2 regions of the Micromonospora sp. LOL_015 genome follow, and region 1 is predicted to be linked to the other one. Evidence: riboswitches for the same ligand, from Rfam matches in the RefSeq annotation. Region 1 holds a riboswitch; the other holds the start of a gene.
What was found. Region 1 has a riboswitch for thiamine pyrophosphate ahead of ACFHWU_RS04170 (thiamine phosphate synthase). Riboswitches for the same ligand answer to the same signal wherever they lie in the genome.

Region 1 (14,597 bases):
TGCCGCCGCCGGGGCACCCGCCGCCGCCCGTCCGTTGCGTTCGTCGACGACGATGAAGTACGAGCTAAGCCCGCAGACGCCGAGCATCAGCAGGACGGCGACGCCGCTGATCACGACCTGCCACAGCTTCGTCGACGACCACCCTGCCGTGGCCGGCCCGGTCGGTCGCCGGCCGCGAGGTTCAGTGGGACCGTCGGTCGGGTGGCGACGCGGTCGGGGGGTCCTGCCCGGCGGCGGGGCGGTACCCGGCCGCCCGCGGCCGGTCTGACGACGCGCCCTGGCGGTACGGGACGACAATCCGGGCGCAGCAGGTTCGCCGTCCGCCGGTCTCGGTACGGCCTGCGGCGGCAAAGTCTGCGGTGGGCGGAATGCCTGCGGCGCAGGGAAGCCACGCGGCGGTGGCACAACGTAGTGTGCCGGCCCGGCACCGCGCTGCGGCGGTGCGGCAGGCGGTGGCCGACGTGGCGGTCCAGGATGCGGCTGAGGCTGAGCGCGGGGATGCGGTCGGGGCGGCGGCTGGGGCCGGGGGCGCGGTGGCCTCGGCGGTTCACCGGCGGACCCCGGCGGCCGAACCGATTGATCGGGTCGAATCGGCCGGCGGTCCGCGCCGGATTCGTACCCGTACGTCATGTCGCACAGAGTAACGGATGGATTGGGGGGAGAGCTGCCGGTCAAGACTTGCATCAATTGAAGATCGGGCATAAGCCTATTTCGATCGTGATGACCGCCGTCGACGCCGTACCCAGGTTGGGCGACAATGCCCCGGTGACCGGCGACCACTACTTCAGCCCGCAACCCGGCACCGCGGACGTACGGTCGGAGATCGACTTCACGGTCGCCGGCCGCGACTACACCCTGGCCGCAGCCGCCGGGGTGTTCTCCGCCGGCCGGCTCGACCCGGGCACCGCCGTACTGTTGCGCAAGGCCGACCTGCCCGCGCCGACCGACCCCGGCCCCTTCCTCGACCTCGGCTGCGGGTACGGCCCGATCACCTGCGTGCTGGCCGACCAGGCACCGGCCGCCACGGTCCACGCGGTGGACGTCAACGCCCGCGCCCGCGAACTCACCCTGCTCAACGCCGACCGGCTCGGCGTCGCCGACCGGGTCCGAGTGGCCGATCCGGACACCGTGCCGCCGGAGCTCACCTTCACCCAGCTGTGGTCCAATCCGCCGATCCGGGTCGGCAAGGCGGAGCTGCACGCCCTGCTCGCCCGCTGGCTGCCCCGCCTCGCCCCGGGCGGCGTCGGCTGGCTGGTCATCGCCCGCTACCTGGGCGGCGACTCGGTGCAGCAGTGGCTGCGGGAGCAGGGCTGGCAGGTGGACCGGCACGCCAGCCAGAAGGGCTACCGGGTGCTGCGGGTCACCAACCGCGCCGACTGACCGCCACTTCGGTTCGCCAGTGCCAGTCGCTCACCCGGTGGTGCGAATCTCAGCTGCCGACGACAGGCCCGATCAGGCACCATGCCGGGGTGGGATACGTGGACGTGGCCGCGGTGGGGCACACCCTGCCGGACGGTCGGGAGCTTTTTGCCGACGTGTCGTTCCGGGTCGGTGAGGGTGCCAAGGTGGCGCTGGTCGGCCCGAACGGGGCCGGCAAGACGACGCTGCTGCGGATGGTCGCCGGTGACCTGCCGGTGGCCACCGGAGCAGTCGCCCGCTCCGGCGGGCTCGGCGTGATGCGGCAGTTCATCGGCATGATCGGCGACGACCGTACCCTCGCCGACCTGGCGTTGTCGCTCGCCCCGCCGCCGCTGCGGGCCGCAGGAGAACGGCTCGCCGCCGCCGAACGGGCCGTGCATGCTGCGGAGGCTGCGGGCGCGACCCCGGCCGCCGCCGAGAAAACCCAGATCGGGTACGCCAACGCCCTCGCCGCCTGGGGCGAAGCCGGCGGTTATGAGGCCGAGGTCGTCTTCGACACGGTGGCCACCGCCGTGCTCGACCTGCCGTGGGACCGGGTCCATAGCCGTCCCGTCCGGACACTCTCCGGTGGACAGCAAAAACGGTTCGCGTTGGAGTTGCTGCTGCGTGGCACCGACGAGGTGCTGCTGCTCGACGAGCCGGACAACTTCCTCGACGTACCCGGGAAGCGGTGGCTGGAGCAGCGGCTGCGCGAGTCGACCAAGTCGGTGCTCTACGTCTCGCACGATCGGGAGTTGCTGGCCCAGACCGCCGATCGGGTGGTCGCCGTCGAAGGCGGCTCCGCATGGACCCACCCCGGCGGCTTCGCAAGCTGGCACGACGCGCGGGTCGCCCGGCACGCCCGGCTGGAGGAGCAGCGTCGCCGCTGGGACGAGGAGCACGAGAAGCTGCGCGAGCTGATGCTGATGTACAAGCAGAAGGCGGCGTACAACGACGGGTTGGCCTCGCGGTACCAGGCCGCGCAGACCCGGCTGCGCAAGTTCGAGGAGGCCGGGCCGCCGCCGCTGCCGCCGAAGGACCAGTCGCTGCGGATGCGGCTGTCCGGCGGCCGCACCGGCAAACGGGCGGTGATCTGCGAGCAGCTGGAGCTGGACGGGCTGACCTACCCGTTCGACCTGGAGATTTGGTACGGCGACCGGGTCGCGGTGCTCGGCGCCAACGGCACCGGCAAGTCGCACTTCCTGCGGTTGCTGGCCAGGGGCGGCACCGACCCGGACCCGGCGGCTGGCCCGATCGCTGGCACGACGCTCGCCCCGGTGGCCCACGACGGCAAGGTCCGGCTCGGCGCCCGGGTGCGTCCCGGCCACTTCTCGCAGACCCACGACCGGCCGGAACTGCTCGACCAGGCCCTCGCCGACGTACTGTGGCGCGGCGACGACCACCGCGACGGGATGGACCGGCACGCGGCGATGGCCGTGCTGAGCCGCTACGACCTGGCCGGCCAGGGCGACCAGCGGTTCGGCACCCTCTCCGGCGGCCAGCAGGCCCGGTTCCTGGTGCTGCTGCTGGAGTTGTCCGGCGCCACCCTGCTGCTGCTCGACGAGCCGACCGACAACCTGGACCTGGCGTCGGCAGAGGCGCTGGAGGAAGGGCTGAAGGCCTTCGAGGGTACGGTGATCGCGGTCACTCACGACCGTTGGTTCAGCCGGTCCTTCGACCGGTTCGTGCTGTTCCAGGGCGACGGCGAGGTGGTCGAGGTCCCCGAGCCGGTCTGGGACGTACGCTGACCGTCGTAGGCTGGCCGGTGTGACGGAGATGATCTACCGCCGGTTGGGCGACTCGGGGCTGATGGTGTCGGCGGTCGGGCTCGGCTGCAACAACTTCGGCCGCAAGCTCGACGCCGCCGGTACCCGGGCGGTGGTCGACGCGGCGATCGACGCCGGGATCACCCTGTTCGACACCGCCGACATCTACGGCACCCCGCACGGCGGTTCCGAGGAGCAGCTCGGGGCGGCGCTGCGCGGCCGCCGCGACGACGTGGTGCTGGCCACCAAGTTCGGCATGGACATGTCCGGCCGCAACGGCGTCGACCACGGGGTACGCGGCTCGCGGCGGTACATCATGCGGGCCGTCGAGGCGTCGCTGCGTCGACTCGGCACCGACCACATCGACCTGTACCAGTTCCATGCGCCGGACCCGGTCACCCCGGTCGAGGAAACCCTGCGGGCCCTGGACGACCTGGTCCGTGCCGGCAAGGTCCGCTATGTGGGTTGCTCGAACTTCGCTGGCTGGCAGATCGCCGAGGCGGCGTGGGTCGCGCGTACCGCCGGGTTGTCACCGTTCATCAGTGCGCAGAACGAGTACAACCTGCTGGACCGGCGGGTGGAGCGGGAGGTGGTGCCGGCCTGCCGGCGCTTCGGCCTGGGGCTGCTGCCGTACTTCCCGCTCGCCGACGGGCTGCTGACCGGCAAGTACCGCCGGAGCGAGGCGCCGCCGCCGGGCAGCCGGCTGGCCGGCGAGAGCAGCCGGTACGCCGCCCGGCTCGGTGGAGCGCCGTGGGACGTCATCGAGGCCCTCGACGGGTACGCCGCGAAGCGGGATGTGCCGCTGCTCGCGGTCGCGATCGGCGGCCTGGCCGCGCAGCCGGCCGTGGCGTCGGTGATCGCCGGGGCGACCAACCCCGAGCAGGTACGGGCGAACGCCGTCGCCGGGTCGTGGCAGCCGGACGCCGCCGACCTCGCCGAACTGCGGTCGATCCTGCCGGAGCCCGCCGGCCCCGGCGGCTCGCTGAGCTGACCGGCGCTGGACCGGATCGCGCCACGGCGCCGAGGGAACCCACATTGTTGTCTCGGGGCCGTTTTGACGACAATGACGGTTCCCTCGAGCTGATTCGCGTCACCGGCCGCGCCGGGGGAGTGCCGGCACGGCTGAGCCTCCCATGATCCTGACTCCTCGGCTGGACTTCCGCCGATGATCGGGTACCTGCATTGCGTGGAGTGGAGGCCGGCTGCGGATCGCGGTGCTTCGTGCCGATTTTTAGGACAGCCGTCAGTCAATGATCAATTAGCGGTTCGGCAACGGTGTCGTGGCGTTGTGGTAGAGATATGTCCACTCGATAGTGACTGTCGTCTGTCGATCATTCAGCCGTCGGTGAGTGGCGTATCAGGAGGTGGCAACGTGCCCGCAGCATTGTTGAACTCGTCGGTGCCCCGCCGGCAGCTCGGTCGGGAGCTGCGTCGGCTGCGTGAGCGGTTGGCCGGGGTGCCGCAGACCACGGCGGCCCGGGAGCTGGACTGGTCGGCGACCAAGCTGCTGCGGATGGAGCGCGGCGAGGTGCCGATCCGCGCCGAGGACGTGGTGCTGCTCTGTGAGCTGTACGGCGCGGACCTGAAGACCGTCGAGGCGCTGGCCGCGCTGGCCCCGAAGACCAAGGAGAAGGGCTGGTGGCACGACTACGCCAGCATCCCGTCCTGGTTCGAGCTGTTCATCGGTCTGGAGGAGGCTGCCGCCCACCTCCGCGAATTCCATACGGAGCTCGTCTCCGGCGTGCTGCAGACCCGCGAGTACGCAACTGCCGTGTTCAGCGTGAACCAGTACGAAGTGCCGGCGGAGGAGATCGAGCGCAGGGTCGAGATGCGGATGCGTCGCGCGCGGTTGCTGACCCGGATGGAGCCCTACCTGCCCAGGTTCGACATCGTGCTCGACGAAGCGATCCTGCGTCGACCGATTGGCAGCGGGCAGATCATGGCCGGGCAGCTGCGTCGGCTGGCTCAGGCCGGGGAGCAGCCGAACATTTCGATCCGGGTGCTGCCGTTCAGCGCCGGGCTGCACGCCGGCCTGATGGCGCACGGTTCGTTCACTCTTCTTGATTTTCCAGAAGGGAACGAGCCGACGACTGTCTACGTGGAGGAGCTGACAGGAGCTCTGTTCCTCGATCGGCCGGATGAGGCTGAGCGGTACGCTTGGACCTTCACCGACATCGCTGGCCGGGCGCTGAGCGAGCAGGCCAGTCGTGACCTCTTCTGGCGGACCGCGAAGGAGTACGAGTCATGATCGATCTTTCCGGAGCTAGCTGGCGCAAGAGCAGCCGATCAAACAACCAGGGTCAGTGCGTCGAGGTGGCGGACGGACTGGGTGGGGTCGTCGGGGTGCGGGACTCGAAGGATCCGGCTGGTCCGGCGCTGGTGATCGCCCCGGCGAGCTGGTCGAGTTTCGTCGCCGCCGCGAGAGCTGGCACCTTCACCAGCTGACTTACTCGAGAGGAGGCTGAGGATGGCCACGTCACTGCTGACCCCGGTCACCACCGCCACCTCGGAGCTGGTCGCGTTGATCAACGGCGACCGGTTGCCCGGCCAGCCGGCCTGCACGCCGGCCATGCTGCAAGCCGCGATTGACGGAACCTCACCGGTGGACTCGGCGTGGTGGGCAGAGCTGTCCGACCTGCGTACCGAGGCGCTGGTTGACGGCACAGGCAAGCCGGTCGGCGTCATCGCCTTCGCCCGCCGTCCACGTGACCGTGCCGGGATGATCCTGTGGCTGCACGCCCGCGAGGTCCCCGCCGTCGTGCGACTGCTGCTCGATCACGCCCTGACCGAGTTGGCCGATTGCCCGACCGTGGAGGCGTTCGCCTTCGCCACCGCGCTGGGCCTCGGCCTGGAGGCGCTGCCGGTGCGGCACCGCCCGGCCACCCACACCGTCCTGACCGAATGCGGTTTCGTCGGCAGTGATCTTTGGCGGTACATGTGCCGCGACCTGCCCGCCACCGGCCTGCCGAGCTGCTCTTGCCGAGTCCGCCGGGAGGAGGACCGTCGTGTCCTGGAGGTCGAACGTGGCGGCCAGGTGGTCGCCGAGGCCACGATCGGTGACCCGGTCGACGGGGTCGGGGTGCTGTGGTGGATCGGTGTGGAACCGGCCGCCCGGGGCGAAGGGCTGGGGCCCCGCCTTCTCGGGTCCGCCCTGGACCTGCTGGCGGGACTCGGCGGACGGCAGGTGATTCTCTACGTCGACGACGATGCCCCCTCCGACGACCCGGAACGCTCGCGGGCCGCCGCCAACACGATGTATGAGCGGGCCGGCTTCACCGAGGTTGACCGGCTCTGGTCGTACCGGCTCACCCACTGAACGCGAACCCGCGCGTTGCCGCCCCGGCCAGCCACGACTCCACCGCCGTCACCATCATCCTGGTTGCCGGGTCTGTGTATGACGTGACTGCGGCGGCATCCAGCAGCCCGGCCCCGACGCACACCGGCGCGGCCAGCGGACCCATGACCGACCGGGTCAACGCAGTAGCGTAGTACCGCTTCCGGGTCGGCAGCCCAGCCCGCATGTTGTCCGGAAACAGCCCGGTCACCAAAGGCTTGATTCGATGGTAGGCGTGCCTGGGGCGCGGGTCGTAGCGTGATGCGATCGGTGCCGCCAAGCCGGCGGTGACCAGATCCGGATGCAGGAACGGCGAACCCTCCGGTACGGCGCCCGCCGCCGGTAGGAACCCGCGTGGCCAGAACGTGTCGACTCGGTCGGTTTCCGCCCACGACCGCCCCGCCTGCCTATGGCCAGCGACATGGTCGCGTACCCAACCCGCCGCCCACCTCAGTGCGTCCTGCCGGTGATGGGTCGCCAGTAACGGCGACACCGTCGGGCGACACAACCCGGGCCAGTTCGCCGCCCAGTACGCCTCGCGCCGACCAGTTGGCCGGCAGGACTCGGGCTACGACCGCCACCGCCTCCCCGAGCCGCCCGGCTGCAGTGCCGGCCATGTCCGCCAGATACCGGCGGACACCCCGCAGACCCCACCGGCCAGCGACCTGCGCTGTCGCGAACGACCCTGCCGCCAGCAACTCGTCCGCGCCGTTGCCGGAAAGTAGCACCCCACAACCGGCCGTTGCGGCGGCGGCGTTCACCCGGGCGTTGACGCGCGGCAACGCGTCGAACCTCGGCCCAAGCGGCGACCATGGAGGCACCGGTCCGGCCCCATCCGGCTCGACAACGACCAGGTCTGCCGGCAGTCCGAGATCGGCTACCAGATCCGCCGCCGCCACGGCGGTGCTGGCATCGTCGTCGTCGACCAGATCGACGGTGAACGCCACCACCCGTCGCACCTGGGCCAGTTGGCACACCGCCACCAGCACCGCCAAAGAGTCCAGCCCGCCGGAAAAGTTCACCCCGACAGCCTCAGTATCCCCGCACATCTCGGCGACGACTCGGTCAAATACCTCACCCAGGCAGTGGCCGGTAGCACGGGGCACCGGGGCAGGTCACACCAGGTCCACGCCCTTCCACCAGCCACCCGGCGGGAACTCACCCGCCAGCCCAACCCCGGTGAACAGCCGGGCCAGCTGCCCTAACTCCACGGAAGCACCAGGGCCCGGCACAGCCAATGGATCAGCTTCCACGCGACCGGACGGGCCCCGGTACTCGGGCCGGAGCTGCCTCACCCGCGCAGCAGGTCCCGTAGACCTCGGGCCAAGTCCACCATGAACCCCAGCGGACCACGAGAGCCCTCGCCAGCAGGAGCCTTGCTGCCCTTCGTGCCCTTACCGTGTGTGCCGTCACCCGGTTGCTCTTCGCCGACATTACTACCTTCCCCATCGAAGTCGATAAGTAAACAGAACGTAACTCCGCGACTGCAAGAGGTGGAAGGTCATATCCAGTACCAGCGAAAAATGTCAGGCCGAAACGGCACGCCGAAAGATCAGCCGCGTTGCTGGCGCCCAGCTGGCGGTGAGCCTGGTCACGGCGGACAGCGGCGGGGTGGGCAGCGACCGAAGGTTGCCTCGGATTGACCCTTGGCGGATCGACGAGACCGTCGTACGGTAACAGGCAAGTAACCCACGGGAGCCCGGTGCACCGGGCTGAGAGGGAGGCTGACGCGGCCTCCGACCGTAGAACCTGATCCGGGTAATGCCGGCGCAGGGAGGAGCGTTGCCGTGCCGTCCCTTGGGCGACTGCATCTGATCACCGACACCCGACCCGGGCGCGACCCGCTCGGCGTACTGCGGGTGGCGCTCGCCGCCGCCCGCGCCGCCGACGCCACCGCCGACCTGGTCGTGCAGGTCCGCGTCGAGGACGACATGTCCGACCGGGAGGCGTACGAGCTGACCGTCCGCGCGGTCGCCGAATGCGCCGCGTACCAGGTGACCTGCCTGGTCAACGACCGGCTGCACGTCGCGCTCGCCACCGGCGCGGCCGGTGCGCACGTCGGTGCGGCGGACCTGCCGGTCGACGCCGCCCGCCGGGTGCTCGGGCCGGCCGCGATCCTCGGCGCCACAGCTCGCGACCCGGCCACCGGGCGGGCGGCGGTCGCCGCCGGGGCGACGTACCTGGGGGTCGGGCCGTGCTACGCCACCGGCACCAAGTCCGGGCTGCCGGACCCGATCGGGCCGGCCGGGCTGGCCGCCGTCGCCGCTGCGGTCGACGTGCCGGTGGTGGCGATCGCCGGGATCACTGTGGACCGGGTGCCGGACCTGCTGGCCGCCGGGGCGCATGGAGTCGCGGTGGTCGGCGCGATCGCGGGTGCCGTCGACCCGGGGCAGGCCACCGCTGACCTGCTGACTGCGGTACGGCAGCGGCCGGCCGCCCAGACGGGCGCGACACGATGACCGGGTCGGCCGAGGGCGCGGACGTGGCGGTGGTCGGCGGCGGGCCGATCGGGATGAGCATCGCCTGGCGGTGCGCCCAGCGTCGGCTGCGTACCGTGCTCTACGACCCGGCACCCGGATCCGGGGCGTCCTCGGTGGCAGCCGGGATGCTCGCCCCGGTCGCCGAGTCGCACTTCGGCGAGGCTGAGCTGACCCGGCTGCTGGTCGAATCGGCGGCCCGCTGGCCGGCGTTCGCCGCCGAGCTGACCGCCGTCACCGGCCAGGATATCGGTTACCGCACCGCCGGCACACTGGTCGTCACGCTGACCGGCGACGACCGACGCGAGGCGGATCGCCTCTGGGCGTACCAGCAGAGTCTGGACCTGCCGATCACGCTGCTGCGCGCCACGGCGCTGCGCGAGCGCGAACCGGCGTTGGCGCCGAGGGTGCGCGGCGGCGCGCTGATGCCCGACGACCACCAGGTCGACCCGCGTCGGCTGGTCGCGGCGTTGGACACCGCGTTGGACCGGGCCGGGGTGACCGTCGTCCCGCAGCCGGTCACCGATCTTTCCGCACTGGACGCGCGGGTCGTCGTTGTCGCGGCCGGCTGTGGATCGGCGGCGCTGACCGGGCTGCCGGTCCGCCCGGTGAAAGGCCAGATTCTGCGGCTGCGGGCACCCGCCGGCGCCGTCGGGTTCCGGCATGTGATCCGGGGGTACGCCGACGGTCGGCACGTCTACCTGGTGCCCCGTGCCGACGGTGAGGTGGTCGTCGGCGCCACCGTCGAGGAGCGCGGCGACACCACCGTCACCGCCGGAGCGGTGCTGGAGTTGCTGCGCGCCGCCGCCGATCTGCTGCCGGAGATCGCCGAGTACGAGCTGCTCGAGGCGCAGGCGGCGGCCCGGCCCGGCACCCCGGACAACGCGCCGCTGCTCGGCTGGCACCAGCAGCCCGACGTCAACTCGGCCGGCGGCACCGCAGGCCGGGAAGCGCTGGTGGCGACCGGGCACCACCGGCACGGCATCGTGCTGACCCCGGTGACCGCCGACCTGATCGCCGATTTGGCGGCCGGGGGCGACCCGGATCCGGCGCTGGCGCCGTTCCAGCCGGCCCGGTTCACCGCCGCGACCAGCGAGATCGCGAGGGAGGAGCAGCCGTGGAGTTGATCGTCAACGGGGCACCGATGACCGCGCCGACCGGGACCGTGCTGGCCGACGTCGTCCGGGCGGTCACCGACCGGGCACGCGGCGTCGCCGTCGCCGTCAACGGTGAGGTGGTGCCGCGCAGCGGCTGGTCGGCCGAGCAGCTGTGCGACGGCGACCGGGTCGAGGTGCTGATCGCGGCGCAGGGCGGGTGAGCCGGATGCCGTTCAGCGTCGCCGGGCACAGTTTCGACTCCCGGCTGATCCTCGGCACCGGCGGTGCCGCCAACCTGCACATCCTCGAGCAGGCGATCGCGGCCAGCGGCACCGGCCTGGTCACGGTCGCGCTGCGCCGGGTGGACAGCGCCGCCACCATGCACGGCGGGCTGCTCGATCTGCTGGATCGCTGCGGCGTACGGCTGCTGCCGAACACCGCCGGCTGCTACACGGCCACCGAGGCGGTCAAGGTCGCCCACCTGGCCCGCGAGGCGTTCGACACCGACTGGGTGAAGCTGGAGGTCATCGGCGACGAACGGACCCTGCTGCCGGACGGCGCCGAGCTGCTGCGCGCCGCCGAGCAGCTGGTCGACGACGGGTTCACCGTGCTGCCGTACACCACCGACGATCCGGTGCTGGCCCGCCGGCTGGCCGACGCCGGCTGCGCGGCGGTGATGCCGGCCGGTGCGCCGATCGGCTCCGGGCTGGGCATCCTCAACCCGCACCACATTCGACTGATCCGTCAGTCAGTGGACATCCCGGTGGTGCTGGACGCGGGGGTCGGCACTGCCTCCGACGCCGCGCTCGCGATGGAACTCGGCTGCGACGCGGTGCTGCTGGCCAGCGCGGTCACCCGGGCCGCCGACCCGGTCGCGATGGCCACCGCCATGCGGTACGCCATCGACGCAGGCCGGCTGGCGGCGCGCGCCGGGCGGATCCCGAAGCGTTTCCACGCCCTGGCATCCACTTCGGACGAGGGGCGACCCGAACTGTGAACGGGATATTGTTGCTCACCGATCGCCGGCAGACTGCCCGGCCGCTGTCGGAGGTGGTCGCGGCGGCGGTTGCCGGCGGGCTCCGACAGGTGGTGCTGCGGGAACGCGACCTGCCCCGGGCCGAACGCGCCGCGTTGGCCGACCGGCTGCGCGGCATCCTCGCCCCGGTCGGCGGGACGTTGATCGTCGCCGGCCCCGACCCGTTGGATGGTGACGCGGTGCATCTGAGCGCCGCCGGACCGTACCCGCCACCGGCGTTCGGGCTGGTCGGCCGATCCTGCCACGACGAGGCTGAGCTCAGCCGACTGACCACGGAGGACTACCTGACGGTGTCGCCGGTCTTCGTGACCGCGTCCAAGCCCGGGTACGGACCGCCGCTGGGCCCGGCCGGGCTGGCCCGCCTGGTCCGAGTGGCCGCCGGCCGGCCGGTGATCGCCCTCGCCGGGGTGACTACGGCGGAGCAGGTTGCCACCTGTCGAGCGGCCGGAGCCGCCGGGGTGGCGGTGATGGGCGCGGTGATGCGCGCCGCCGACCCGGCGGCCGTCGTGGCGGAGTTGGTCGCGGCGGCCGCACCGGCCGAGGTGAGCAGCTGATGCCCGGCGGCCGAGGTGAGCAGCTGATGCCCGGCGGCCGAGGTGAGCAGCTGAGGCCCGTCGACCGGATCACCCCGGTGGTGGCGATGACGATCGCCGGCTCCGATTCCGGCGGCGGCGCCGGCATCCAGGCGGACCTGAAGGTCTTCGCCGCGCTCGGCGTCTACGGCACCAGCGCGATCACTGCGGTAACCGCGCAGAACACCACCGGCGTCACCAGCGTCCATCAATTGCCGGCAGCGCAGGTGCTCGCCCAGATCGAGGCGGTCCGCGCCGACCTGCCGGTGCGCGCGGTGAAGACCGGCATGCTCGGTACGGCCCGGATCGCCGGGGCGGTCGCCGCGCTGGCCCGAGCCGGGGAGCTGCCGAACCTGGTGGTCGATCCGGTGCTGGTCTCAACCAGCGGGCACCGGCTCGGTGTGGTCGGCGCGGTCGAGCGGCTGCTGCCGTACGCCCTGGTCGCGACACCGAACCGGGCGGAGGCCTCGGCGTTGGTCGGCTGGCCGGTGCGGACCGTCGACGAGATGGCCCGGGCGGCTGCGGAGCTGGCCGCCGGCGGACCGAGGTTCGTGGTGGTGACCGGTGGCGACCCGGACAGTACGTCGACCGCCCCGGCCTCGGCCGACGCGCTCGCGGCGGCGGACCCGGCGGTCGACGTCGTCGGCACCGCCGTCGACGGCTGGCGGCTGGCCGGCGAGCGGTACGAAACCGGCAACACGCACGGCACCGGGTGCAGTTTCGCGGCGGCGGTGGCTGCCCGGCTGGCGCTCGGCGACGACGTACCAGCTGCGTTGGTTTTCGCCAAGGAGTATGTCGCGCGGGCGCTCGACGGCGCCCGGCACTGGCGGTTGGGCTCCGGTCACGGACCGATAGACCATTTCGGCAACTACCTGAAGGAGGCCCGCTGATGCAGGCTCGGCGCAAGGTGTACGTGCAAGGAACGCGACCGGACATCCAGGTGCCGTTCGCGGAGGTGACCCTTACCGGCGACAACCCGCCGGTCCGGCTCTACGACACGTCGGGTCCGGGGTCGGACCCGCAGGTCGGGCTGGCCGCGCTGCGCGGGCGGTGGATCGCCGAGCGCGGCGACGTCGCCCCGGTACGCGGTGCCGGCACCCCGGTGGCCGGGGCCCACGGGCGTCGGCCCACCCAGTTGGCGTACGCCCGGGCCGGGACCGTCACCCCGGAGATGGAGTTCGTCGCGCTGCGGGAGAACCTTCCGGCCGAGGTGGTACGGGAGGAAATCGCCGCCGGACGCGCGGTGCTGCCGGCCAACGTCAACCACCCGGAGTCCGAGCCAATGATCATCGGTGGTCGGTTTCTGGTGAAGGTGAACGCCAACATCGGCACCTCGGCGGTCTCGTCGTCGGTGGCCGAGGAGGTGGAGAAGCTGACCTGGGCCACCCGGTGGGGCGCGGACACGGTGATGGACCTGTCCACCGGCAAGGGGATCCACGAGACCCGCGAGGCGATCGTGCGCAACTCGGCGGTGCCGATCGGCACGGTGCCGATCTACCAGGCGTTGGAGAAGGTCGGTGGGGATCCGGTCAAGCTGAGCTGGGACGTGTTCCAGGAAACCGTGATCGAGCAGGCTGAGCAGGGCGTCGACTACATGACGGTGCATGCCGGGGTGCTGCTGCCGTACGTGCCGTTGGCGGTCGACCGAGTCACCGGGATCGTCTCCCGGGGCGGGTCGATCATGGCCGCCTGGTGCCTGGCGCACCACGAGGAGAACTTCCTCTACACCAACTTCGCCGAACTGTGCGAGATCCTGGCCCGCTACGACGTGACCTTCTCGCTGGGTGACGGGCTGCGGCCGGGGTCGATCGCCGACGCCAACGACGCCGCCCAGTTCGCCGAGCTGCGGACGTTGGGCGAGCTGACCTCCGTGGCGTGGGAGCACGACGTGCAGGTGATGATCGAAGGCCCCGGCCACGTGCCGATGCACAAGATCAAGGAGAACGTGGACCTGCAGCAGGAACTGTGCCACCAGGCGCCGTTCTACACGCTCGGCCCGCTGACCACCGACATCGCCCCAGCGTACGACCACATCACGTCGGCGATCGGGGCGGCGATGATCGGCATGTTCGGTACCGCGATGCTTTGCTACGTTACGCCGAAGGAGCACCTGGGGCTGCCGGATCGCGACGATGTCAAGGCCGGAGTGATCGCGTACAAGATCGCGGCGCACGCGGCCGACCTGGCCAAGGGACACCCGGGAGCGCAGGCCTGGGACGACGCGTTGTCCAAGGCGCGGTTCGAGTTCCGCTGGGAGGACCAGTTCAACCTGTCGCTGGACCCGGAGACCGCCCGGTCCTACCACGACGCGACGCTGCCGGCCGAGCCGGCGAAGTCGGCCCACTTCTGCTCGATGTGCGGCCCGAAGTTCTGCTCGATGAAAATTACGCAGGATCTGAAGGAGTACGCCCAGCAGGGCATGAAGGACAAGTCGGATGAATTCGTCGCATCCGGTGGCCGGGTCTACCTGCCGTTGGCCTGATCGTCGGCGCCGCTACGGCTCCGGCCGTCCGCGCCGGCGGGGCTGCCGGCCCAACTCGCTGACCCAGTCCACGTGTTCGGCGTCCTCGTCGGTCAACGTCGGTGGAGGCGCCGGCCGCCGCTGGCGCATGAACCGTGGCTGGGGAATCCGACCGGCCGCAGGTGCGGTGGGCGGTGCGGCGACCGGTTCCGGTGCGACCGGTGGTGGTGCGACCGGTGGTGGTGCGACCGGCTTTGGCGTCGGGCGGTCGGCGCCATCGGTCACCGGAGTCGGAGTCGGTGTCGGCGGCCCGCCCGGCGCGATCGGGGTCGGGTCGACACGGGGGGTGACCGCCGCAGGTACCGGCGGCGGACGGTCGCCCGGATGCGACTGCGCGGCGACCGGCACCGGTGACGCTGCGGTCGGGCCCGATCGGACCGAGCCTGATCGGACCGG
Region 2 (14,597 bases), on a different contig from region 1:
CTGCGCAGCGGCGGCGCCGGGCGCAGTAGCGGTCCTGGTCGGAGCGGTGAGGCCGGGCGGGTCGTGGTGGACGGCGACGAGCTGACCGGCCTGCCGTCGCGGGAGGTCGCCCGCCGGCTGGCCGTGGTGGTGCAGGAGACCGGCGGCACCGACACCGCGTTGACCGTGGCCGAGCTGGTGCTGCTGGGCCGGGGCCCGCACCTGTCGACGTTCCAGCGGACCAGCCGGGCCGACCACGAGATCGTGGCCCGCTGCCTGGCCCGGGTCGGTGCCGCCCACCTGGGTGCCCGCGCGTTCGCCGGGCTGTCCGGCGGCGAACGCCAACGGGTGCTGATCGCCCGCGCTCTCGCCCAGCAGGCCACCCATCTGCTGCTCGACGAGCCGACCAACCATCTGGACATCCGCTACCAGCACGAGGTCCTGCAACTGGTGCGGGATCTCGGCACCTGCTCCATCGTCGTACTGCACGACCTGAACCTGGCCGCCCGATACTGCGACGACCTGGTGCTGCTCGGCGAGGGTCGGGTGGCGGCCGCCGGCAGCACGGACGAGGTGCTCGACCCGGCGGTGCTCGAACCGGTCTACGGGATCGGCATCCGGCGGCTGGACCTCGACGGAGCCATCCACCTGCTGTTCCGCCCGCACGAGGTGACCGAGGAAAGGACCGCGGCATGACGGCCGTACAGGATCGGATCAACGCGTACTGGACCGGCCGGGCCCCCGGCTACGACGCGTACGTGCAGCGCCCTGAGCGGTTCGCCGCCGACCAGCAGGCCTGGTCGCAGGTCTGGGCGGCGGCGCTGCCGCCGGCCCCGCTGGACGTGCTCGACGTCGGCACCGGCACCGGGCAGGCGGCCATCGTGCTGGCCGGCCTCGGCCACCGAGTGACCGGCATCGACCTGTCCGAGGGGATGCTGGAGCGGGCCCAGCACCACGCCGCCGCGATGCCCGACGGCCCAGTCATCGCGTACGGCGACGCCGTGTCCCCGGGCTTCCCGGCGGCCAGCTTCGACGCGGTGACCAGCCGCTACCTGATGTGGACGCTGCGGGAGCCGCAGGTCGCCGTGGCCAACTGGGTACGCCTGCTGCGCCCCGGCGGCACCGTCGCCGTGGTCGACAGCACCTGGTTCCCCGACGGGCTGGACAACGCCTCGGAGAACTTCGCCGACCACTACGACGACGCGGTCCGGTCGGCGCTGCCGCTGGCCACCGCGAAGTCGATCGACCAGACCGTGGCGGTGCTGGAAGGAGCCGGTCTGCATGATGTCACGGCCGTACCGCTGACCTCGATCTACGAACTCGATCAACGGTTCGGCGTGGCACCCGATCATGAGCTCAAGCTGCAGTACATCGTCACCGGCCGTCGCTGACGGTCGCGAGCCGAGTGGGGTGACGGGGTCAGCGGAGTCCGTCCCCTCATCCGGCCTGTTCCAAAGGGAAGCAACTCGACGGTTGATCCTTATCCGACCTCTGCACTAACACGCTCGCGGACGTTGCGCGTGATGCGAACGCGGCCATTAGTACGATCGACCCCGTCGGCTACCCCGGGAAGCCTGGCCTCCGCTCCGGATAGCGGCAGCGCCGTCGCAGAACAAATTCAGTCAACTGCCGACCTGTGCCGATGTTTTCGTGTGCTCGGTGACTTGATCCTCTGCTGCTGCGGTGGCTGCTTTGCGAAGTTCAATCCGGCGCGGTTTTCGTGTGCTCGGGGACCGTGTCCGAAATGTCGGGCGGTCTGACCTGGGCAAACGGGGGGCCTGGAGGGCAACCTTCGGTTGATCATGATCTTGGTAGTGGCTCAGATGATCTCTATGAGGCTGGTTTTCGCAGCTCGGGGCAGTTTGGGATCTTTCCGCCAACTTCCCCTGGATCCTGGGCGTGTCGGAGGTTGCCGCAATCGACATTTCACCCCAACTCCGGCACCTAATCTTGCGTACATCGATGCGTTGTCTGTCCTTGACGGATGCTGCTGGCTCGGCGTGGCTGTCTCACTTGACTCCGCCTACCTAACGACAGGTCGATGTGGAAATTGTCGCGTACCCGGTCGTCTCCGGCAAGGGGGAGTAGTTGTCCGTTGTGCGCATGCAGCGGTTCGCCAAGCGGAGTTCGCCGTGGCCAACTCCACTACCTCGGTGGAGGTCTGGTAAGTGTCGCGGGAGGGCGGTGAGATCAGGCTTTGTCTGGTCCGGGCAGGAGGTATCTGGCCTTGCGCAGGTGGGCGGCTTTGATCATCTCGGTGACTTCGATCGATTCGCCGGCCCGGGTAGTGGGTTCGCTTCGACGGCGATCGGCTGGTTGGCGGTGACGAACACGCCCGACCCCGGACTCGCCACGGACGAATCCTTGCTTTCTGAGGATGGCGAGTGCGCGTTAAGTGGTGAGGTTGGAGACGCCGTCCCGCTGGCAGAGTTGGGCGGTGGAGGGCACCTTGTCGCCGGGTGTGAACTCGCCGGTGAGGATCTGTCGGCGGAGATCGGCTGCGATCTGGCGTTGGCGGTCGCGTACGTCGTTGGCGGCGGCGTGGTCGGGTTCGTTGGTCATGCGGGTGAGACCTGCATTTGGTAGGTGTGGCCGGTGGAGCGGCTGGTCACGGTGCGCATGACGGCGTACTCGACGGGTTGGCCGGTGGCGGCGCGGCTGATGCGGGTGAGGACGAGGAGTGGTTCGTCGGCGGGGATGTCGAGGAGTTCCTGTTCGTGGTCGGTCGGCCGTCGTGCGGTGACGTGTTCGCTGACCTGGTGGGGCGCGAGTCCGAGGTTGGTAAGGACCCGTACTGCGCCGCCTTTGATCTTGCGGTTGTCGGCGAGTGGGGTGCCGGCGGCGACGGACTCCGGGTAGTAGGAGTCGGCGAGTTCGACGGGTCGGTCGTCTTCGAGGATGAGTCGGCGGCGGACGACGGCTCGTCCGGTGTCGGCGAGACCGAACGCGCGTCCGACCTGTGCGTCAGCGTCAACGGACTCGACGCCGAGAAGCTGTTGGGTGCCGACGCGTCCCCGGGTGGCGGCCTCGGCAGACCACGCGTCGTGCTGCTGTGCAACGAGGTACGGGTCTGAGCTGCTGGTCCAGCCTGGGTCGGTCATGGGGCCGGTGCTGGTGCGTGGGCTGCTTCCCACAGGTGTTCGACGTGGTTGGCGTACTGGTCGAAGAGGCCACCGGGGCTGCGTCGGCGGATGTGCAGGGTGGGGGAGGCGTGTCCGAGTTGGTCGGCGAGGTGGGTGCTGACCAGTGCTTCGTCGTCGAAGATCCAGACGGACAGGCTGATGTGGCGGTCGGTGTGGCGTACCTGTGGGGTGGGTTCGATCTTGGCGAGTTCGGCGGTGGTGATGTCGATGCGGGTGGAGATCGACAGGGCGGCATCTTCGATGCGTTCGCGGTCGCGGGTGACGGGTGAGTCCTTGTGGCCGAGAAGGAAGCGCAGGTCGAGGCCGGATACGGCCTTGCTCCGCAGGGTGGGTGTGATGCCGGGGACTTCGGTCCAGAGGAAGTACGAGGTGTAGCCGGCGCACCAGATGCGGGACGTGGCGCGGTGGAGCAGGTCGTTCCAGAGTTCCCGGGGGACGGCTGAGCGTGTCGGCCATGCGGCGCGGATCTCCCGGTCGTATCCGCGTTTGACCAAGCCGGACCAGATCACGTCTTCATCTTCTCTCAGCACCTGGGCTACCTGCGAGCGGTGGCGGGGGTGAGGAACGCGACCGCCGAGCCACCGGGCGACGGTCTTCGGGTCGACGCCCACCTTGCCGGCCAGGGTCGCGGGTGTCATGCCGGTTCGGCTCATCGCCACGTGCAGCGCTGTGTTCATGGTTGATCACTCCCGGGACGTTTGTGAACGTCCCTAGGCTACCTGACGCAGGGGTCCCGGCATCCCCTCCACACAGGAAGAGTCCACAAAAGATCCTTCAAACGCCCCCGACCCGCGATGGAGAGAGCCGTGAACAGGAACCAGGTTCCCGACAACAGGTATCAACGGACCCGACAACCCACGGTCGACGCGGGTCCGACGCCGAACCGGCCGCCGTTGCCGCGCCGAACGCCGGGGCACACGGACATCGGGCGCGACCCACGGTTCCGGCTGCTGGCCGCGCGTGCAGTGGCACCCGCGCCGAATGCCGAGCGTCCGGCTGTCGACGCCGAACGGGCGGTGCTGGACGAGGTGGCGGCGGCGATGCGGAACCGGCCGGGAGTCGACGTGTTGGACCGTGCGCGGGCGACGGTCACCGAGCACATGCCGAGTCGGTTGGCCGAACGCCGGGTGTGTGACGTGGCGGCGTTCTGCCCGCCGTTCATCAGCGCGTTGGCCGTGCTGGACCGCTGGGATCAGGTCAAGGCGCGTCGGGTGCGGGCGGTGTTGCAGTACGCCGGGCTCTGGCCGGACGGGTACGTCCACGACGGGCGGGACGACTGATGGCCGACGGTGAACTCCTGCGGGTCGGTGACACCCTGCATCTCGGTAAGGCCGGCGGCGAGATGACCACCACACCACCGCCCGCGAGGTGACGCTGACACACCTTATTTTCGCGTTTCAAGGTGCGTCAGCGTCACCTCGCGGCTCCGGCAGCGGGAGGCCGTTGAGCATGAGACTGCCTCCGGCGCTGGCCACAGGATGTGACCAGCGCCGGAGGCTGGACAGGTGAGGCTAAACAGGTGAGGCGTACGGTCAGTGTTTATCGGCGCAGCACGGGGTCGGGTCGGGCAACTCGAACGGCCCGATCCGCCCCGGCCCGACCGCAGTGGTGATCAACGTCAGTACCCCGTTGATCCACTGCGGCCGGACGAAGTCCCGGGTCACCAGCGGAGTGTCCTCATCCGGCTGCGCGCCGCCGAGCATGATGACCTGCTCGATCGCGCTGAGTTCGAGCAGCTCCGCGACGGTGAGTGTGCCGACCAGGCGGTCGACCCCGGGGTAGCGCACCGCCCGCCCGGACCGGCCGGCCCGGTGCTCGGCGGCGGCGAGCTCCGCCGCCGGGACCAGATCGGCCGGGGTGGCGGGCAGGTCGCGCAGCCCGTCGGGGGCGGCCAGACTGATCGCCACGTGCGGCCTCGGCGTCCGCACCAGATGGGTGCAGGCGACGAGGTCGGGCAGGTCGGCCACGCCGACGACGTCGTGCAGCCAGTGTTCGGCAGCGGCGTCGTCGGCATGCCCGAGGCTCACCCCAGTAATGATCATGGCGGTGGCGGTCAGGATGGCAGGACCCAGATCGGGTTGCCGTAGAACCACAGGTCCAGCCACGGGTCGGCGTCGCCGAGCACGTCCATCGCCGGGCCGTGCGGGTCGACCGCCGCACCCATCAGACCGGGCGCGCTGCGGTTACCGTCGGTGCCGCGCACCCGGACGTACATCGGCCGGTCCACCCGGCCCAGCGGGTAGCTGAACGACACCCGCTTGCGGCCCGGCTGCACCTCGAACGAGGCGGCCACCCGGGTGGTCGGGGCGGTGAAGGTGTCCTGGTCGGTGACCGGTCCGGTGACGTCGCCGACGATCAGGTCCACCCGGGCCAGCTTCGGCACGAACTGCGCCCAGTTCGGCACGGTGGCCAGATCGATGTCCAGGGTCACCACGACCGACGTACCACTCTTGATCTTCAGCGTGCCGCCGAGCGTGGCACCGGCACCCGGCCGCTGGTCGTTGAGCCGGCGGACCCGCATGTCCAGGCCCCGGATCAGACCGCCGTGGTCCACCCAGACCCGGCCGGCCCGGATGGCGTCCATCACCGCGCGGTAGCCGAACGCCTGCGCGCCGACGTGGGTACGGCTGTACTGTCCCGGCCAGAAGTCACCGGCGGTGGTGATCAGCGGCCCGTACACCGGGTCGTTGTACTTGCCGTTGGCGTTGAAGTCGCTGTCCGGACCGCGCATCGACGTACCCAGGTAGTTGATGTGCGAGTCGGAGTTGGCGCTGATCCACCACGGCTTGCCCTCGGCGAGCAGGCTGTCCCACAGCCCGCCCACGGTGGAGGTCATCCAGTCGAACCCGCCCCAGGTGCGGTAGCTCTCCAACGGGTAGCCGGGGAACGACGCCGCCGACGGGCTGCCCTCGTAGTAGCCGCGACCGCGACCCGGGCCGTTCGGCGCCGGCAGGCTGGACGCCTGGTGACCCGGGGCGCCCTCCATGCCGACCGCCACGGTCGGGTCGGCGTCGCGCCAGGCCCGCACCTCGTGCGGCGAGTCGACGCCCCGCCGGGACGGGTGGTTGGCCAGGAACAGCGCACCACCGATCCGGCGTCGGCGGACCTCGTCACCGAGGAACTTGATGCCGGCGATGGCGAGCGCCTCGTTCTCCGGGCTCGGGCTGCTGGTGCCGTTGACCGAACCGTCGTAGTCGGTCTCGAACTGCTTGAGTACGGCGACCTCGTTCGGCCCCGGCTGGACGAAGACCGTGCCGTGCTCGGCGGACGGGATGTTCCACTCCAGGCCCTGGTAGATCAGCAGGTCCTTGATTTCCTTGCGGGTTTCGACGATGTCCGGGTTGACCTTCTCCACCCCGATGCGGGAGTGGGTAGCGTTGCCGTGGTCGGTGATGACGATCCAGTCCAGACCGTACGCGCGGGCGTGCTTGGCCTGGTCGACCACCCGGTACATGGCGTCCGAGCTGTACTGGGTGTGGATGTGGTGGTCGCCGGCCAGCCAGACGAACTCACCGTCGTTGGCCTGGCCGCCGCCGGTGCCGCCGCCGGCGTGGTCGTTGGCCGGTGCGGCGTGCGCGGCGTGTCCGCCGGCCAGCACCGACGACGCGGCTGCGCCGGCTCCGAGCAGCCCGGCGTTCCGCAGGAAGGTACGCCGGGACGCCTCGGTCGGCGACAGTTCGGCGTCCGGCACCGACAGGTCGAGCGGTGCCGGTACGTCGGCACCGCTCGCTGCGTGGTCGTGGTGGTGATGATGGTGGTGGTGTCCCATCCCTGTTCCGCCTCCCAGATCAACTTTGTCGCGGTCAATCTCGTGGAGGTGGGGAAACAGCAGGCGACGTACTGCCGTCGTTGCGGCGCACGTGCCGTGAAGGTGTTGCCATATGTGCATCTGTGACACCTGGCGTGACCTGCTGATCTTTCTGCCGGGGAGTGGCCGGGCCGGGCTCAGCCGATCACCGGGCGGAAGACCCCGGCGGCGAAACTGACCGCCAGCGACCCTCCGGCGGCGACTGCGGCACCGACAACCAGAGCGGCGTCGGCCGCCCCGAACCGTTGCCGCCGGGCACTGGTCCGGGGGATGCCGGCGTCGAATCCCCGGGCGTCCATCGCGGTGGCCAGCCGGGTGCCCCGGCGGATCGCCAGCACCAGCAGCCCGAAGGCGGTCGTCGCGAACAACCGGAGCCGACGCACCGGGTTGCGACCCGCGTCGATGCCCCGGGCCCGGCGGGCCATCGCCAGCAACTGCCACTCGGCGGCCAGCATCGGCACCAGCCGGAACGCGGCGAGCGCCCCGATCGCGAACCGGGGCGGGGCCTTGACGTTCTGCACCAGGGCGTCGGCCAGGTCGGTCGGGTCGGTGGTGGCGAAGACCAGCACACCGGGCAGCGCCACGGCCAGCAGGCGCAACGCCAGTCCGAGTGCGGTGACCAGCACGCCGCTGGTCACCAGCACCGGCCCGGCGGCGAGCAGCACCGGGCCGGTCCGTTCGGCGGCGAACAACGTCAGGGTGACCAGCACTCCGGCGGCGCTCAGCAGCAGCGGCGCCATCCGGCGCAGCAGGGCCCGGTAGCCGAGCCCGAACAGCGGGACCACGGCGAGCTCGACGGCGATCGCGACGGCCGGCGCCACCGGGTCCAGAGTGGCCAGCAGCAGCACCGAGAAGACCAGCGCGGCGGCGAGCTTCGCTACCGGGTTGCGGCGGGCCAGCGGCGCCGTCCTGGTGCCGTCCGGTTCGCCGATCACCGGGTCAGCCGCCGGCCCGCTCACAGAATCAACCGCCGGCCGGCTCATAGGGTCAACCGCCGGTCGGCGAGGGCGGCGACGAGGTCGACGTCGTGGGTCACCGTCACGATCCCGTGCCCGGCGTCGCGCAGCTCACCGAGCAGCGTGACCAGTTCGAGCCAGGTACGCCGGTCCTGGCCGAACGTCGGCTCGTCGAGCACCAGCAGGCGGGGCGCGGTGGCCAGGGCGGTCGCCACACTCAGCCGCCGCGCCTCACCACCGGAGAGGGTGTACGGGTTGGCAGCCGCCAACCGGTCCAGCCGCAGCCGCTGCAGCAACTCGTCGACCACCCTGGCGACGGTCGACTCCGCCAGCCCGCAGCGGCGCGGGCCGAGAGCCAGCTCGTCGGCCACCGTGGTGGCGACGAACTGGTGCTCCGGGTTCTGGAACACGTTGCCGATCCGGCGGACCAGCTCCGTTGCCCGCCACCGGTGCGGGGCCGGGCCGACCCGGCCGTCGCCGGTCAACGCGGCGGTGGCCTGGACCGTTCCGTCGGTGGCTGCGACCAGCCCGCCGAGCAGCAGGGCCAGCGTGGTCTTGCCGGCACCGTTGGGCCCCAGCACGGCCAGCGCCTCGCCGGCGCGTAGCGGCACCTCGTCGGCGAGCGGGGCGAGCCGGGGCACCAGCCCGACCCGGTCGGCGATCAGCAGCGGCTCACCGGCCCGGGCAGGGAAACCACCGCGCTGCGGCAGCGGCTGATCGGGCACCCAGACACCGTCGGCGGCCAGTTGCCCGCCGTACCGGTCGAAGACCTCGTCCGGCTCGCCGTCAGCCCGCACCCCGCCCCCGGCGGACAGCACCACCACCCGGTCGACCAGCGGCAGCGCCTGCGCCACCCGGTGCTCGACGATCACCAGTGTGGTGTCCCGGTCCCCGTCGAGCGCCCCGGCGACGGCGTTGCGGACCAGGTCGGCGCCGGCCGGGTCCAGGTTGGCGGTCGGTTCGTCCAGCAGCAGCAGACCCGGCCGCAGGGCGAGCGCCCCGGCCAGGGCCAGTCGCTGCTGCTCGCCGCCGGACAACGCGACCGTCGGCCGGTCCCGGCCGTACCGGAAGCCGACCCGGGCCAGCGCGGCGTCCACCCGCGGCCAGATCTGCTCGGCCGGCACCCCCCGGTTCTCCAGACCGAACGCCACGTCGTCGCCGCTGCGCGCCATCACCAGCTGGGTCTGCGGATCCTGGAAGACAATGCCGACCCGCTCGCGGGCCTTGCGCGGGTCGAGCCCGTCGACGGTGACGGTGCCGGCCTGCTCGCCCGAGTCAGCCGGCAGCACCCCGGCGATCGCCGCCAGCAGCGTGCTCTTGCCGGCCCCCGACGGCCCGAGCAGCAGGACCCGTTCACCGGCGTCAACGCTCAGGTCGACGTCACGGACCGCCCAGGCCCGGCGGCCGGCGTGCCGCCAGCCGAACCCGCGCAGCTCCAGCCGGCTCACGACCCGCACGGTCGCGGCCGGGTCACACCATGGTGCGGTCGCGGCCGGGTCACACCGTGGTGCGGTCGCGGCCGGCGGGGAACCGGTCGAGCACCCCGGTGCGGGCCAGGGCCCGGGTCAGCGCCACGCTGCCGGCACCGGCCAGCACGATCGCGCTGACCACGGTGACGATGAAGATCGGAATCCGGAAACTGACCAGGTCGTACGGCGCGTAGTAGCGGATCTGGTCGAAGATCGCCGCGCCGAGCCCGGCGGCCGCACCGGCGGCCAGCGCCACCGGCAGCCGGAACGAGCGGTACGCCACCGCCAGGAACACCAGCTCGGCACCGACCCCCTGGGCCAGCCCCTGCACGATCACCACGGCGCCCCACTGGCTGCCCAACGCCGCCGAGACGACCGCGGCGACCAGCTCGCAGAACAGCGCGGCCCCCGGCTTGCGGATCACCAGTGCGCCGAGCACGGCCGGCACCAGCCATACCCCGTACAGCACCGCCTGAGCGGGCGGGAAGAAGGTGAACGCGGCCTCGGTAGCGGCCCAGATCAACCCCCACAGCCAGAAGACCACCCCGAACGCGACGGCGATCACCGAGGCGACCACGATGTCGACGGTCCGCCAGCTGCGGTCGGCGGGCAAAGATTGCTGCGTCATACGTCGCTCCAACTCCCTGCGCTGGCATTACCCAGATCAGGTTCGAGGGTCTGCGGGACTCCCCGCACTCTCAGCGCTGTGTGCGCTCCCCTGTGGGACATCAGGTTGTGCCACCGACGCTAGCACCGGCGGCACCGCACCGACAGTGGGCGCGTCCCGGTGTGGTGGCGCGCACCCCTGCGCGGGTTATCGTGAACTGCCCGCCTTCACACCAGCGAGGGGACCAGCCCGCCGTGACCGCTGCCGATCGCACCGCGACGCGTCGGACGCGCCCAGGCGACGACATCGACTGGGCCGCACCGGCCGACGACGACCTGCCCGGGTCCGGCGGCGGCGCCGGACCGCCCGGCGGCCCGCGTCCGCCCCGACGCCGGCTGTTCGGTGACCGGGTCGGCTCGGTGGAGGTGCTCGCCTTCCTGCTGATCGGGCTGGTGATCTTCCGCGAGCCGTTGGCCAACCTGATCTCCGACCCCCGGCTGCAGACCTGGACCACGGTCTTCGTGTCGGTGATGGTTCAGGCGATGCCGTTCCTGGTCTTCGGGGTGGGGCTCTCTGCGGTGATCGCAGTCTTCGTACCCAGGTCGTTCTGGGCGAAGGCGTTGCCGAAACACCCGGCGCTGGCGGTGCCGGTGGCCAGCGCCGCCGGGGTGGTGCTGCCCGGCTGCGAGTGCGGTTCGGTGCCGATCGCCGGGTCGCTGATCCGTCGGGGCGTCGCGCCGGCTGCCGCGCTGGCCTTCCTGCTCGCCGCTCCGGCGATCAACCCGATCGTGCTGGTGGCCACGGCGGTTGCCTTCCCGAACAACCCCGAGATGGTCGTCGGTCGAGGTGTCGCCAGCCTGCTCGTCGCGGTCGTGATGGGCTGGCTGTGGCTGCGGCTGGGTCGCACCGATTGGATTCGCCTGCCGCGCCGGCCCGACCTGGACGACCTGTCCCGGGCGCGGGCGTTCTGGGCGGCGGTCCGGCACGACATCATGCACGCCGGCGGTTTCCTGGTCATCGGCGCGATGGCCGCCGCCAGCATCAACGTGCTGGTGCCGGAGCGCTGGCTGCAGACCCTCGCAGACAACCCGGTGCTGTCCATTCTGGCGCTCGCCGTACTCGCCGTGCTGTTGTCGATCTGCTCGGAGGCGGACGCCTTCGTCGCGGCCTCGCTGTCGCAGTTCTCGCTCACCTCACGGCTGGTCTTCCTGGTCGTCGGCCCGATGGTCGACCTGAAACTTGTCTCGATGCAGGCCGGCACGTTCGGGCGCAGATTCGCGTACCGGTTCGCTCCGGCGACATTCCTGATCGCCATCGTGGTGGCGGTCGCGGTGGGGACGGTGCTGTTGTGAACAAACAGGCTCAAGGCGTGGTGCTGCTGCTCCTCGGCGGCGCGGTGGTACGGGCCAGCGTCACCGACATGTACCTGCGGTACGTCAAGGAGGCGCTGCAACCGTTCCTGATCGCCGCCGGCCTGCTGCTGATCGTCGCAGCGGTCATGACGCTCTGGCACGACCTGCGGCGTCGGTCGACACCGGCCCCTGCCGTCGGCGTACATGCCGGGCACGGCCACGCCGTCGACGACGGGCACGGTTGCTCCGCCGACGACGGCCACGGCCACGCCCATCACGAGCCGAGGGTGGGCTGGCTGCTGATCCTGCCGGTGCTCGGGCTGCTACTGGTCGCCCCGCCGGCGCTGGGTTCGTACGCCGTCGCGCAGGCCGGCACCGCGTTGAGCAGCGAGCAGGCATCGTCGGATTATCCGCCGCTGCCGGACGGCGATCCGGCCGAGATCAGCGTGCTCGACTACGCCTCCCGGGCGATCTTCGACGAGGGCCGGTCGCTGGACGGGCGCGACGTACGGCTCACCGGCTTCGTCACCGACGGCCCGGACGGTGAGCCGATGCTGGCCCGGATCGTGCTCTCCTGCTGTGCCGCCGACGGCCGGCCGATCAAGGTCGGGATGGACGGCAGCGCCCCGACCGGGCTGCCGGCGGACACCTGGATCGCGGTGGTCGGCCGGTACAGCGACCGGATCGGCACCGACCCGGTGAACGGGGCCAGCATCCCCTATCTGGCGGTCGAGTCGTGGCAGCAGATCGACGCCCCCCGGCAGCAGTACGAGTAGAGGTTTCCCGCCGTGGCGTCCGGGGCACATTGCTGACCGCCAGTTGAGCGTGGGCGGTCCGGCAGGAGGACGAGCGGACGTGGACCGGGAGACTGAGAAGGAACGCTGGCAGCGCAACTTTTCCGATCTGCTACAGGAGCTGAGGGTCGCCCAGACCGGGGTGCAGATCCTCTTCGCGTTCCTGCTGACCCTGCCGTTCAGCAGCGGGTTCCCCGACACGAACGGGTTTCAACGGGACGTGTACGTGGTGGCGCTGCTGGCGGCGGCGGCCGCCGCAGCGTTGATCATTTCGCCGGTGGCGTTCCACCGGGCGCTCTTCCGGCGTGGCCGTAAGCCGGAGCAGGTCCGGTTCGCCCACCGGATGGCCAGCGGGGGTCTCAGCCTGATGCTGGTCGCCATGGTCAGCTCGGTGCTGCTGGTCACCGACTTCATCCTGTCCCGACCGGTCGCGTTCGTGCTCAGCGGTCTCACCGGGGTATGGTTCCTGATCTTCTGGGTCGCCCTGCCCTTCGTACACCGTGGTTGGCTGGACGGCGACGAGGATGAGGACGAGGACGGTGGTGCCGACGGTGGTGCGGGTGGCGACCGTGGTGCGGGTGGCGGCCGGTCAGCGCCGGCCACGTAGGCCCAACGCCCGCAGCTCCAGTTCCGCCAACGCCTCGGTGGCCGCCGATGGTGCCGAGCGGGTGGGTGGCCAGCGCCAGGGCCAGCTCGCCGACCCGGTCCTGCAGCCAGCTGGCGGCGCGGATCCACAGGTAGACCCGAAACGACGACGATCAGGTCGGTGGCGAGTTGCCGGTCGGCGCGCGGAAAACGGTCGGCGTAGATCTGCATGCGCACAGCGTGCCGTACGAGGACCGGAATCGCGCGGGCGCGGTCACGTCGTAGGGGTACGCCGGGCGGCGCATTTCGGGCAGGTCCCGAAGATCTCCATGGTGTGGCTGACCCCGACGTAGCCGTGCTGGGCCGCGATCCGTTCCGCCCAGTTTTCCACCGCCGGCCCGGCCACCTCGACCGCGCTTCCGCACGAGCGGCAGACCAGATGGTGGTGGTGGCCCTGGCTGCACCGCCGGTACAGGTGCTCGCCGCCGGGCGGGCGCATCACGTCGACCTCGCCGGAGTCGGCCAGCCCTTGCAACGTCCGGTAGACCGTGGTCAGACCGACCCGGTCGCCCCGCTGGCGCAGCATGGCGTGCAGCTCCTGGGCGCTGTGGAAGCCGGCGAGCTCGTCGAGGATGGCGCTGACCGCGCTGCGTTGCCGGGTGTTGCGCACCGTCGAGGGCTCCGCGGTGCCGGGTGTGGTGTCTCCAGTCCTCATTCAGGGCCTCCGGGACGTGTTCTGCCCGGGCCAGTGCCGGCGGCTGCTCACCGGACCTCCCGGGCATGACTGACAGCGTCCGCTACGATGTGCGCGACGTGTTCGTCGACCAGCGCGTAAGCGATCTCCCGGCCACGCCGGGAGCCGTGCACCACGCCCGCGCCCCGCAGCACCCGCAGATGCTGGGACACCAGCGGCTGCGGCGCGCCGAGCTTCTGCACGAGTTCGTGGACACATCGCTCACCCTGGGCGAGCTCGGTCACGATGGCCACCCGCAGCGGGGCAGAGAGTGCGCGCAGCAACTCGCTGGCGCTCTCGTACCCGTCGTAGCCGTTGGCCATCGTCACCCCGCAACGGTAACCAATACCGGAGCCGGATCGGCAGGCAGGCGGCTCAGCGGTGCTCGTCGCCGGGTCTGTACCAGGTCAGACGGGACGATCCGGGACCATCTCGGCGGGACAGTCCAGGACCACCTCGGGCGGTTCGACCTCGCGGGGCTGCCGGCGGTGGACGGCCAGCGTGCCGGCCCGGCGGCGCAGCCGCCGCCACGTCCCGGCGCCGACGGCGGTGGCCGCGAAGGCAGCGATCGCCAGGATCACGATGGTCGCGCCCATCGCGGTGTCGGCGGTGCCGGCCAGCCACACCCCGCAGCCGGCGGAGGCCGTACCGATGATCATCGCCATCGCCATGGTGCTGCGGAAGCCCCGAGTGATCTGCTGGGCGGTCGCCACCGGGACCACCATCAGCGCGCTGACCAGCAGCAGGCCGACCGCCCGCATGGCGATGGTGACGGTCACCGCGGTGGTCACCGCGATCAGCAGGTTGAGGGTGCGCACCGGCAGGCCGGAGACCCGGGCGTACTCCTCGTCGTGGCAGATGGCGAACAGCGCCGGCCGCAGCAGCAACATCGCGGTCAGCACGACCGCGGCGAGCACCACGATCACCCACAGGTCCTCGACGGAGGCGGTGGTGAGCGAGCCGAAGAGGTACGCCATCAGGTTGGCGTTGCTGCGGTCGCCGGCCAGCCCGACCAGCATCACCCCACCGGCGATGCCGCCGTAGAAGAGCAGCGCCAGCGCCATGTCACCGGAGGTACGCCCGCGTTCGCGCAGCAGCTCGATGGCGACCGCCCCGACCGCGGCAGCGATCACGGCGGTGAGCACCGGGGACCGGTCCAGCAGCAGACCGA

Region 2: another riboswitch for thiamine pyrophosphate. It lies ahead of ACFHWU_RS11705 (ECF transporter S component); the one in region 1 lies ahead of ACFHWU_RS04170 (thiamine phosphate synthase).

What each region holds. Positions count from the first base shown of each region.
Region 1 is NZ_JBHMIO010000003.1:29,059-43,655, reverse strand. Features, by position in the region: gene ACFHWU_RS04215 (hypothetical protein) at 1-114, opposite strand, end outside; gene ACFHWU_RS04210 (class I SAM-dependent methyltransferase) at 766-1,380, shown strand; gene ACFHWU_RS04205 (ABC-F family ATP-binding cassette domain-containing protein) at 1,470-3,146, shown strand; gene ACFHWU_RS04200 (aldo/keto reductase) at 3,175-4,155, shown strand; gene ACFHWU_RS04195 (helix-turn-helix domain-containing protein) at 4,537-5,412, shown strand; gene ACFHWU_RS04190 (DUF397 domain-containing protein) at 5,409-5,609, shown strand; gene ACFHWU_RS04185 (GNAT family N-acetyltransferase) at 5,632-6,480, shown strand; gene ACFHWU_RS04180 (hypothetical protein) at 6,470-6,709, opposite strand; gene ACFHWU_RS04175 (asparagine synthase-related protein) at 6,906-7,604, opposite strand; TPP riboswitch at 8,180-8,291, shown strand; gene ACFHWU_RS04170 (thiamine phosphate synthase) at 8,286-8,957, shown strand; gene thiO (glycine oxidase ThiO) at 8,954-10,102, shown strand; gene thiS (sulfur carrier protein ThiS) at 10,093-10,293, shown strand; gene ACFHWU_RS04155 (thiazole synthase) at 10,299-11,069, shown strand; gene ACFHWU_RS04150 (thiamine phosphate synthase) at 11,066-11,662, shown strand; gene thiD (bifunctional hydroxymethylpyrimidine kinase/phosphomethylpyrimidine kinase) at 11,731-12,570, shown strand; gene thiC (phosphomethylpyrimidine synthase ThiC) at 12,570-14,162, shown strand; gene ACFHWU_RS04135 (hypothetical protein) at 14,175-14,597, opposite strand, start outside.
Region 2 is NZ_JBHMIO010000010.1:59,493-74,089, forward strand. Features, by position in the region: gene ACFHWU_RS11655 (ABC transporter ATP-binding protein) at 1-675, shown strand, start outside; gene ACFHWU_RS11660 (class I SAM-dependent methyltransferase) at 672-1,370, shown strand; gene ACFHWU_RS11665 (GntR family transcriptional regulator) at 2,371-2,541, opposite strand; gene ACFHWU_RS11670 (GntR family transcriptional regulator) at 2,538-3,080, opposite strand; gene ACFHWU_RS11675 (XRE family transcriptional regulator) at 3,077-3,799, opposite strand; gene ACFHWU_RS11680 (hypothetical protein) at 3,929-4,402, shown strand; gene ACFHWU_RS11685 (hypothetical protein) at 4,655-5,149, opposite strand; gene ACFHWU_RS11690 (PHP domain-containing protein) at 5,176-6,891, opposite strand; gene ACFHWU_RS11695 (energy-coupling factor transporter transmembrane component T family protein) at 7,068-7,865, opposite strand; gene ACFHWU_RS11700 (ABC transporter ATP-binding protein) at 7,910-9,334, opposite strand; gene ACFHWU_RS11705 (ECF transporter S component) at 9,384-9,983, opposite strand; TPP riboswitch at 9,980-10,085, opposite strand; gene ACFHWU_RS11710 (permease) at 10,298-11,314, shown strand; gene ACFHWU_RS11715 (TIGR03943 family putative permease subunit) at 11,311-12,090, shown strand; gene ACFHWU_RS11720 (DUF6328 family protein) at 12,170-12,715, shown strand; gene ACFHWU_RS11725 (Fur family transcriptional regulator) at 12,968-13,408, opposite strand; gene ACFHWU_RS11730 (ArsR/SmtB family transcription factor) at 13,456-13,749, opposite strand; gene ACFHWU_RS11735 (metal ABC transporter permease) at 13,834-14,597, opposite strand, start outside.